DNA from 3 places in the Arthrobacter rhamnosi genome. Region 2 is predicted to be linked to each of the others. Evidence: predicted binding sites of a transcription regulator. Region 2 holds the regulator's gene; each other region holds the start of a gene.
The links. The regulator LexA, encoded in region 2, represses DNA repair genes until DNA is damaged. The targets are predictions, from matches to a motif close to TCGAACANNTGTTCGA.
Positions count from the first base shown of each region.

Region 1: ACX80I_RS09630 (HNH endonuclease signature motif containing protein) is a predicted target of LexA. The motif match lies at 1,592-1,607, and genes of this name have one in related genera.
Region 3: imuA' (DnaE2-dependent mutagenesis accessory factor ImuA') is a predicted target of LexA. The motif match lies at 2,006-2,021, and genes of this name have one in related genera.

Region 1 covers NZ_JBTNDT010000004.1:158,854-162,124, reverse strand. Annotated here, with positions in the region: gene ACX80I_RS09640 (dipeptide ABC transporter ATP-binding protein) at 1-104, shown strand, start outside; gene ACX80I_RS09635 (acyl-CoA dehydrogenase family protein) at 178-1,413, shown strand; gene ACX80I_RS09630 (HNH endonuclease signature motif containing protein) at 1,620-3,271, shown strand, end outside.
Region 2 covers NZ_JBTNDT010000011.1:27,773-31,043, forward strand. Annotated here, with positions in the region: gene ACX80I_RS16510 (ATP-dependent DNA helicase) at 1-923, shown strand, start outside; gene lexA (transcriptional repressor LexA) at 1,055-1,765, opposite strand; gene ACX80I_RS16520 (LysM peptidoglycan-binding domain-containing protein) at 2,139-2,645, shown strand; gene ACX80I_RS16525 (histidinol-phosphate transaminase) at 2,719-3,271, shown strand, end outside.
Region 3 covers NZ_JBTNDT010000002.1:310,180-313,450, reverse strand. Annotated here, with positions in the region: partial or broken gene ACX80I_RS05825 (FAD-binding dehydrogenase) at 1-687, opposite strand, end outside; gene ACX80I_RS05820 (LysR family transcriptional regulator substrate-binding protein) at 716-1,417, opposite strand; gene ACX80I_RS05815 (DUF5997 family protein) at 1,488-1,880, shown strand; gene imuA' (DnaE2-dependent mutagenesis accessory factor ImuA') at 2,032-2,847, shown strand; gene ACX80I_RS05805 (DNA polymerase Y family protein) at 2,844-3,271, shown strand, end outside.

The DNA.
Region 1 (3,271 bases), on a different contig from region 2:
CGCGGGCGCTGCTCGCCGCCGTTCCGGAGATGCCCGAGCGCCGGTCCGCCGTCGTCGTTCCCGGCGCCCCATATGCGCAGGGTGACGCAGGAGCCGACCGATGACCGCCTGCGCCACCGACGGCCGGTTCGCGGTCATCGCATCCCCGTGCGCACAGAATCCAGCAGGAGCTGACCGATGACCACTGAAACCCTGACCGCACCCGTGACCTACGGCCGACTCGCGGAACGGTTCCGACCCCTGTTCGACGAGATCGCGGCCGGGGCCGCGGAGCGCGAGAACGAGCGGATCCTGCTGCACCGCCAGGTGCGTCAGCTCGTCGATGCAGGCTTCACCGCGCTGCGGGTTCCCGTCGAGCTCGGAGGTGGCGGGCTCTCGGCGCCGCAGTTCTTCCGGCTGCTCATCGAACTCGCTGCCGCCGAGTCGAACCTCGCACAGGCCCTTCGGTCCCACATCGCGTTCGTCGAGGACCGGCTCTACGCGAACGATACTGTCTGGCTGCGTCGCGTCGCCGAAGGAGCGGTGCTGGGCAACGCGTGGACGGAGACCGGACCTGTCGCCGTCGGCGGTGTCAGTACCACCATCACGCGCGACGGCGAGGACTACCGCGTCGACGGCACAAAGTACTACACGACCGGAAGCCTGTACGCCGACTGGATTCAGACGGGTGCGCGCACGGACGACGGCGTCGACGTGATCGCCCTCGTGCGGCGGGACGCGCCCGGGGTCGAGGTCATCGATGACTGGGACGGGTTCGGCCAGCGCCTGACCGCAAGCGGCACGTCCGTCTTCCGGAACGTCGTCGTGCCAGCCGAGGACGTCATCATCGAGGCGGACCACCCGCCGTACGACACGGGTGTCTACCAGCTCATCCATGTCGCAACGCTTGCGGGGATCGCCCGCGCAGCTGTCCGGGACGTGGCTTCGGAGGTGCGCGGGAGGACCCGGACCTTCAGTCACGGAAACGGAACAAGGCCCAGTGAGGACATCCAGGTGCAGCAGGTGGTGGGGGAAGTCTCGGCTCTCGCGTTCGCGTCCGAGGCTGCTGCACTCCGGGTGGCCGAACTGGTGCAGGAGGCCTACGAGGCGCACCTCGACCTCCCGCGCGAGGAGGCGGACTCTGCCGCAGTAGCGGTGGAATTCGCTTCCTCACAGGCGCAGATCGTGGTGACGGAGCAGGTCCAGCGTGCTGCTTCGACGATCTTCAACGCTCTGGGCGCATCGTCGACCCGGAAGGGCCTCCAGCTCGACCGGCACTGGCGGAACGCCCGCACCATCTCGTCGCACAACCCCGTGATCTACAAGTCGAGGATCGTCGGCGACTGGGAGATCAACGGGACCGTGCCGGAATTCGTGTGGCGGGCAGGCAATGCACCGGGGACGACGACGGCGGAGACCGGCGCGGGCGCTTAGCGCGGGGCTCGTGGGGGTGTAGCACGGGCCGGTGCGGGTGATCGTCCCGGGTTCGTGCGGGCGAGCGATGCCGGGCGGGTCGCCCCTGGTCTTCGTAAGGTATGGGATTTACATGCCCTTGCTAAAAGGAGAAGGAGCGTCCTCTAGTTGTCCACATAGGCTCCCAGGGCCGCTGGAGTAGTACGTGTGTTCGATAAATTTGGGGTATGGCCATCGCCCCGATCGAGCGTCCCGCGCAGACCCCGACCTCAGTCGAGTCGGCGTGCGCTGTGCTGACGGCGTGTGCCCGGGAGGTGAGCCTGCAGGGCCGTGTTCTGTCCCGGTCGGAGGCGCTACAGCTCATCGTCGACGTCGAACAGGCCTCGAGGATTGTGGATCATCTGCAGGTCCTTGCCGCCCGCTTAGCCGAGGAGCACTACAGGGTCGACGAACCTGATCCCGGCCCCCCATCCGGGAGCACGTCCGGTGCTGGGTCGCTTCTGGCCCGGGCGGAACAGGCCATCCGCGCCGAGGCCCCGACTCCCGCCGGTTCCAGCCTCGCTTCCTCGGACACCGTCTCGTCGTCCGCGTGGGGTGCGGGGGCGGAAGCAGCTGCGGACGGGTTCAGGGATTGTGCCGATTTCCTGCGCGGGACCCTCGGGATCAGCCGCGCCGAGGCCCGGCGCCGACTGGCGCTGGCAGACCTGGTGCTGCCCCGCACCACCCCCACGGGCGCCCCACTGCCGGCCCGGCTGGAGGCCCTCGGTGCGGCGTCGGAAGCGGCCCTGATCAGCGGTCGGGCCGCGACGATCGTCTCCCAGGCCGTGCACCGGGTCCACTCTTTCGCGACCCCGGAGCAGGTCGAGTCGATGGAGAAGCATCTCACCCGGCAGGCTGTGGAGTCCGACGAGGACATCCTGCGGGTCCTAGCCCACCGCTGGGAGGGCGTGTTCGATCAGGACGGACAGGAACCCACCGACAAGATCCTCCGGGCACGGCAGGGTGTGTTCCTCAAGGGCCGCCGCCACGGCCTGCACGTCCTGGAAATCGGCGCCACCGACGAACAGTTCGAACACCTCGCCACCGTCATGAACACTGCCACCAACCCCAGGACACTCAACGGTCACGCCAACGGTGCCGATGCTGGTACTGCAGGGAACGACACCGGGTCAGACTCAGGCTCAGACGAAGACTTAGGCAACGACACCGGGTCAGGCCCGGGCGAGGACTTGGGCAACGACTCCGGCTGGGGTGCGGGTGCGGACGTGTTCGGCGATCCGGGCGGTGCAACGAGGGCCCAATTGCTGCTGGAGGGACTGGTCGGCGCGTGCAGAATCGCCCTGAGCACCGGCGGTCTTCCCGCCACCGGAGGCCACCGACCCCAGGTCATGGTCACCATCGACTACCAGGACCTCCTCGGCCACGCCCAGCACCCCGGACAGGGAATCTTCGCCGGGCAGGCCACCGCCCGGACCATCCGGCGGATCGCCTGTGATGCGGACATCATCCCGATCATCCTCGGCGGAGCGGGTCAGGTCCTGGACCTCGGACGAGCCCAACGCCTCTTCCCGCCCCACCTGCGCCGGGCCCTGGTCGCCCGCGACAAGGGCTGCGCCTTCCCGGACTGTTCTATCCCCGCCCCCTGGTGCGAAGCCCACCACATCGACCCCTGGTCCCGCGGCGGCACCACCAGCATCACCAACGGGGTCCTGCTGTGCTCGAGACACCACCACCTCATCCACCAAGGCCACTGGAAGGTGCAACCCCGAGACGGTGTCCCCTGGTTCCACGCACCCGGGCACCCCGGCCGGGCAGGAACACCCCGCACCAACACCTACTGGAACACCGGACAAGCCGTCCACCACCAACTCCACCAACT
Region 2 (3,271 bases):
AGCGGATCCTCGCCGCCGCCGATCTCAACGAGGTCGTGTGGGCCTCGCGCCCGAGCACGTTCACGCCCGGCTCCGGGTACGCACAGCCGGACGACAGCGCGCCCGCGACGCTGAACGTCGCTCCGCTCTCCGTCGCGGGCAGGCTGCGCGAGGGACTGTTCGAGGACCACACGGTGATCCTCACGTCGGCGACCCTCGCGATCGGCTCCGAGTTCGGGCCCGTCGCGGGATCCCTGGGGCTGAGCGGGCCCGGCGCCCCCGCCTGGACCGGTGTCGACGTCGGCAGCCCGTTCGACTATCCGCGCCAGGGTGTCCTCTACGTGGCGAAGGATCTCCCCAAACCCGAACGAGGCACCTCGGACGCGCAACTGGAGGAACTCCTGGCGCTCCTCACGGCGTCGCGCGGGGGAGCGCTCGGTCTGTTCTCCTCCAAACGGGCCGCCGAGGAAGCGGCGGAGGCCCTGCGGCCCAAGGTCGACTTCGGGATCCTGTGCCAGGGTGAGTCCTCGCTCAACGCCCTCGTGACGCAGTTCGCCGACGAACCGGACACCTGCCTGTTCGGGACGATGTCCCTGTGGCAGGGCGTCGACGTGCCGGGCTCGTCATGCCGCCTGGTGGTCATCGACCGCATCCCGTTCCCGCGCCCGGACGATCCGCTCATGACGGCCCGGACAAGGGCCGTGGCGCGCAATGGAGGCAACGGCTTCATGAGTGTGTCCGCCACGCATGCGGCGGTGCGGCTCGCGCAGGGCGCGGGACGCCTGATCCGCGCGACGGGCGACCGCGGCGTCGTCGCCGTTCTTGACAGCCGTCTCGCCACCGCGCGCTACGGCGGCTTCCTCAGGGCGGCACTGCCGCCCTTCTGGGCGACGACGGACAGGGCGACAGTCACTGGCATCCTCGAGCGGCTCTCGGCCCGCTGAGCCGCGGCAGGGCCGCGCGCGTGCGGCCCGGGCGGCCCTGCCGGCCAGATGTTCCTGCCCGATGGTCCCGGCAGGGCCCCCGGCAGGGCACCCATCAGGCTTCCCTGCCGGCGGACCCCGGCCCAGTACAGCTAGAGGGCGCGCATCACCGAGACGACCTTGCCCATGATGCTGGCGTGGTCGCCGAGGATCGGCTCGTAGCGGGTGTTCTGCGGCAGGAGCCAGGTGTGGCCGTCGCGCTGGCGGAAGGTCTTCACGGTCGCCTCGTCGTCGAGCAGTGCCGCGACGATGTCACCGTTCTGGGCACTCTGCTGGCGCCGGACGACCACCCAGTCGCCGTCACAGATGGCGGCATCCACCATGGAGTCCCCGGAGACCCTGAGCATGAAGAGGTCACCGTGCCCGACGAGCTGTCGCGGCAGGGGCATGACGTCCTCGACGACCTGGTCCGCGAGGATCGGCCCACCCGCGGCGATGCGCCCGACCAGCGGCACGAGGGCGGTGTCCACGGCGATCTGGTGTCCTGCCCTGCGGTCGGCGGACGAGCCGTCCTCGCTCGGAGCCGCTTCGGAGGCGAGCGTCAGCGGCAGCAGCACTTCCATGGCCCGCGGGCGCTTCGGGTCGCGCCGCAGGTACCCGAGGCGCTCGAGCTGCGACAGCTGATGGGTCACGCTCGAGAGGCTCGCCAGGCCGACAGTATCCCCGATCTCCCGCATTGACGGCGGGTAGCCCTTGTCGGCGATCGACCGCTGGATGGTCTCGAGGATCGTCAGCTGGCGCGCGGTGAGCCCCTTGGACGCCGAGCGGCCGCGCGGGCGTCCACGGCCCGCCGAGATCGGCACGGCGTCGGTCGGAACGTCGGCGGTGTTCGATTCCTGCCGGGCTGCCGGTGTTGATTCCGCCACTGTTGTGCCTTTCGCCTGGGACTGCAGATCCCATGTCGTCCGCCTGCCGATCACTGGGAGGTTTTCTGTCAGAGGCGGGTGGTTGTCTGAGATACACCACCGGCTTGCCTGCCCTGAGCGGCAGCTTCCGCCGGTGATGTCCTGTCCTGTTCACGCTAGGACAGACAGGCGCAGTTATCAAACATATGTTCGAGCGAGTCTCGACAACGCTCGTCCGTGAGTGCTAGAAATAGGCAACGTGGAATTAGAACGCGTGTTCGAATCGAACGGATTGTTCGAGGAGGACATTCGAAGGGAAAGAGGTAAGGCAATGGCTGAAGCACCGGCACTGCACGGCAGCACCGCGCTGTGGGCACTGGCGCCCGTTCGTTCGGAGGCCCGCCTCCGGCTCGTCCATGCCGCGCCTCGCTCCACCCCCGCACCGTCCCTCCGGTCGGCGTCCGGTTTCGTGCGGCTTCCGCACGTACAGCCGGATGCGTCCCGCACCTCCACGCAGCGGAGTGCGGCGCATGCGCTGACCCTGACGCGCCGCGGACGCCTGCTGCTGGTCGGCCTGCCGATCGCGCTGGGCGTCGCCGCCCTGATCCTCCTGGGCGCCTTCCTGACCTCGCAGGCCAAGGCCGGGGAGTCGGCTCCCGCATCGTCGTCGACGGTTGAGGTGAGTGTCACGGCGGGGGAGACGCTGTGGGACCTCGCCATCCGGTACGCGCCGGAGCGCGACCCGCGGGACGTGGTGGCGGAGATCGTGGAACTCAACGACCTGCACACCTCCCTCGTCCGGGCGGGGCAGAGTATCGCGGTGCCCGCCGGCGCATAGTCGGGGCGGAGTGGGCGCCCGGTGCGGCGACGCGGCATTAGCTGAGACCGGAAGCATCCCTTAAACTCGAAGGGTGCCATCCTCCGTCGACGCCCTCGCGAACCTTCCCCTGCGTGATGACCTCGTCGGGTTGCACCCGTACGGCGCCCCGCAGCTGGACGTACCCATCCTGCTGAACGTCAACGAGAACACCCACGGCGTCCCCGCCGACGTCCACGCCGCCATCGTCGCGGCGGTGGCGGAGGCTACGCAGGGCCTCAACCGCTACCCGGACCGGGAGTTCAGCGAGCTCCGGAAGAACCTCGCCGACTACCTGGGGCACGGGCTGACGCCCGACCAGCTGTGGGCGGCCAACGGCTCCAACGAAGTGCTCCAACAGGTCCTCCAGGCCTTCGGCGGACCGGGACGCACCGCGCTGGGCTTTCCTCCCACCTATTCCATGTACCCGCTGCTTGCCAGCGGCACGGGTACCCGGTACGTGACCGCCGAGCGCGGCTCCGCGTACACCATGACGGCAGAGGCGACGGCGCAGGCCGTGCGGAACTCGGCCGCGAACATCGTCTTCCTGTGCTCGCCGAACAACCCGACCGGCACGGCCCTCGGGCTGGACGTCATCGAAGCCGCCT
Region 3 (3,271 bases), on a different contig from region 2:
GATCCCGCCGCTGGCGATCACCACGGCCTGCGCCCGCAGCTCGAAGCCGCCGACCGCCTGCCGGCTCGAAGGGACCCCGCGCCCGGCGTCGTCCGCAGCCAGGACCGTCCCGTGCACGCCGGTGACGGTGTCCCCGTCCAGGATGAGTCCGTCGACCTGGTGGCGGAAGAAGAAGGTCAGGGAGCCTTCCTCCGCGGCCGCCCGGGCCCTGTCGGCGAAGGGCTCCGAGATGCCCGTCCCCGTGCCCCACGGCACGTGGAACCGGGGGACGGAGTTGCCGTGCCCGGCCGCCGTACCGCTGCCGCGCTCGGCCCACCCCACCAGGGGCGTGAACCTCACGCCCTGCTCCTCGAGCCACGGGCGCTTGTCCCCGGCGGCGAACTCGACGTAGGCCCGGCCCCACTGCGCCGCCCATTCGTCCTCGGGCAGGTACCCGTCGAGGCGGTCCCACGCCGCCGATCCCTGCCAGTCCTGCCAGGCGAGGTCGAAGGAGTCCCGGACACGGAGGCGCCGCTGCATGGGCGTGTCGACCAGGAAGAGGCCGCCGAAGGACCAGAACGCCTGCCCGCCGAGGTTCCGGGCGTTCTCCTGCTCCACGATGGCGACCTTTTTGCCCGCACGGATGAGCTCGTTGCCGGCAACGAGACCGGCGAGTCCCGCACCGATGATGAGAACGTCAGCGTCCATGAAGTGCTCTCCGAAGATGGATGGGGCGTCAGCGCCGTTTTCCGCGCGAACCGGAAGGACGTGCCGCCTTCCCGGGCGGCGAGGGCTTCCTGTTCTCCTTCTGCCCCTTCGCTTCCCCAGCGGCGGCCTTCTTCGCGGCCGCCTTCTGCGATGCGCTCTTCTTGGGCGCCTCGCGCTGGGAGGGCTGCCGGGAACTCTGGGCCGTGCGTCCGCGGACGATGCCGATGAACTCCTCGACGTCATCGGACTCGTCCTCCATCCGCCAGGCGATACCGATCGTCGTCGTCGGCAGGCCCGGGACGGGACGGTGTACGGCGTCCTTCCGCGCATGGAGGCGTGCGAGGGACATCGGCAGGACGACCACACCCGCGCCGGACGCGGCCACCTCGACGGCCGTCTTCGGGCCGCCGCACTCCGCGACGTCGAGCAGGCCCTCGAGTTCCTCGAGCGGGACGTCGTCGTAGAGCGACAGCTCGTTGTCCCGTGACATCACCGCCACGGGCTGTTCCTCGTAGAGGGGAATCAGGTGGAGCCCTGCGCGGTCCACCGGGAGCCGGACGAAGACGACGTCGTCGGAGCCGTCCCGCAGTGCCGCCAGGGCGTCGTCGTCATGCTGCCGGAGCTCGAGGGGCACCTCCGGGTGCCGTTCGCGCCACCGCGCCACCCACTTGCCCGGCGTCACGCCCGGCACGAAGCCGACGGACAGGGTTCTGGGCTGGTCGGTGGGCACCTGATCACAGTAGCGCCTGTCCGGAACCGTTGAGCCGGAACCGTTGAGCCGTGACCGTTAAGCTTGGACAATGACTCCCGCGAAAACTCCCCAGACACTGAAACCCGCCACCGCGGCCAAGAAACTGGGAATCTACCTGCCCGCAGCTCCCCAGGACTTCCAGGAGACCGAGCTGACGCGCGCCGAGTTCAACGAACTGCAGCAGACCCCGCCGGAGTGGCTCGCCGACCTGCGCCGCAACGGCCCGCACCCGCGCCCCGTCGTCGCGCAGAAGCTCGGGATCTCCATCAGCGGATTGGCGCGCAGAGGCGTCACGGATCCCCTGACCAGCGAGCAGATCACCGCTCTGCTGCAGGATCCGCCCGCCTGGCTGGTGGCGGAGCGTGCCACGCAGGCCGCCGTCCGCGCCGAGGCCGCGCGGGTGAAGGAACGCGAGGCCGCACGCAAGACACCGGACGCCTGACACCCGGGAAACGACGGCGGCAGGTGCAGCGCTGCGCCTGCCGGCGGGCACGATCCGGGGCCGCACCTACCAGAAAAAGGCCGCATTCCAGCGGCATTCAAGCCGCACCGCGTTGATTGACTTAATCGAACACGTATTCGAATATTGACGAGTGACGCCTCCAGCTGCCGGCCCTTCCCTCGGACGGGAGCCTTCCTCCTCCGGCGAGACGGTCCACTCGGAACCCGCCGGTCGCCGCGGAACCTCACCAGCCGACGTCACCCTCGGCCTCCAGGCCCGCATCAACAGCATGCAGGCCAGCACCCTCGATTCGCGCAGGCTGCCCACGGTCCCGGCCCTCGCCCGGATCCTGCCCGGCGGCGGCCTCCAGTCCGGGGGCTCCTACACGGTCCGGAACTCTCCGGCCCTCGCCATGGCCCTCCTCGCCGGTCCTTCCTCGGCAGGTCTGTGGTGCAGCGTCATCGGCGTGCCGGACTTCGGCGTGGAAGCGGCACAGGGCTTCGGGATCAACCTCCAACGCCTCATCCTGATCCCCGATCCCGGATCCCAATGGCTCACCGTCACGGCAGCCCTCGTGGATGTCGTCCCGGTCATCCTGACCCGTGCCCCGGAGCACCTGGCGCCCACCGAATGGGCCCGGCTCAAGGCACGGCTGCGCCAGCGTGGTGCCGCACTGATCACCCTCGGCGCCTGGAAGCAGAGCGATTCCACGCTCGGGGTGGCCGAGAGCGCCTGGGAGGGCCTCGGAGCGGGAACGGGCCACCTGACAGCGCGCCGCATGAAGATCACCGCGACGCAGCCCTCCGGACGGCTCCGCCACGCCTACGTGGGACTGGCGGACCTGCAGGCCACCGCCCCTGGAACAGCGTCCCAGGGAGCCCTCCTGCCCGAGGGACTCCAGCCCGGCACCGCTCCCGGCAACGCTTCCACCGCCCTGTTCGGACCACGGCTGGCGAGATCCTCGTGACGTCCCTGCCCGCACCCGCGGAGCCCGCCACCAGGATCCTGATGCTCTGGTGCCCGGACTGGCCCATCACCGCCGCGCTGCGCGAACACGCACTGCCCGCCGACACGGCGCTCGTCCTGGTGGACCGCGGAGAGGTCTTCGCCTGCTCTCCCGCAGCACGGCAGGACGGCGTGAAGAGGGGCCTGCGCATCCGGGAGGCACAGGCCCGCAGCACGGGGCTCGTGTCCCTGCCCTACGATCCCTCGCTCGATGAACGCACCTTCGAACCCGTGACCGCGGCCGTGGAGACCATTCTGCCCGGCGTCCAGGTTCTCCGGCCGGGGCTGTGCGCCCTCAAGGTCAAGGGACCTGCGCGCTACTACGGCAGCGAGGGCAGGGCCGCGGACGTCATCTTCCGGACCCTCGCGGCCATCGGCCTCACCGA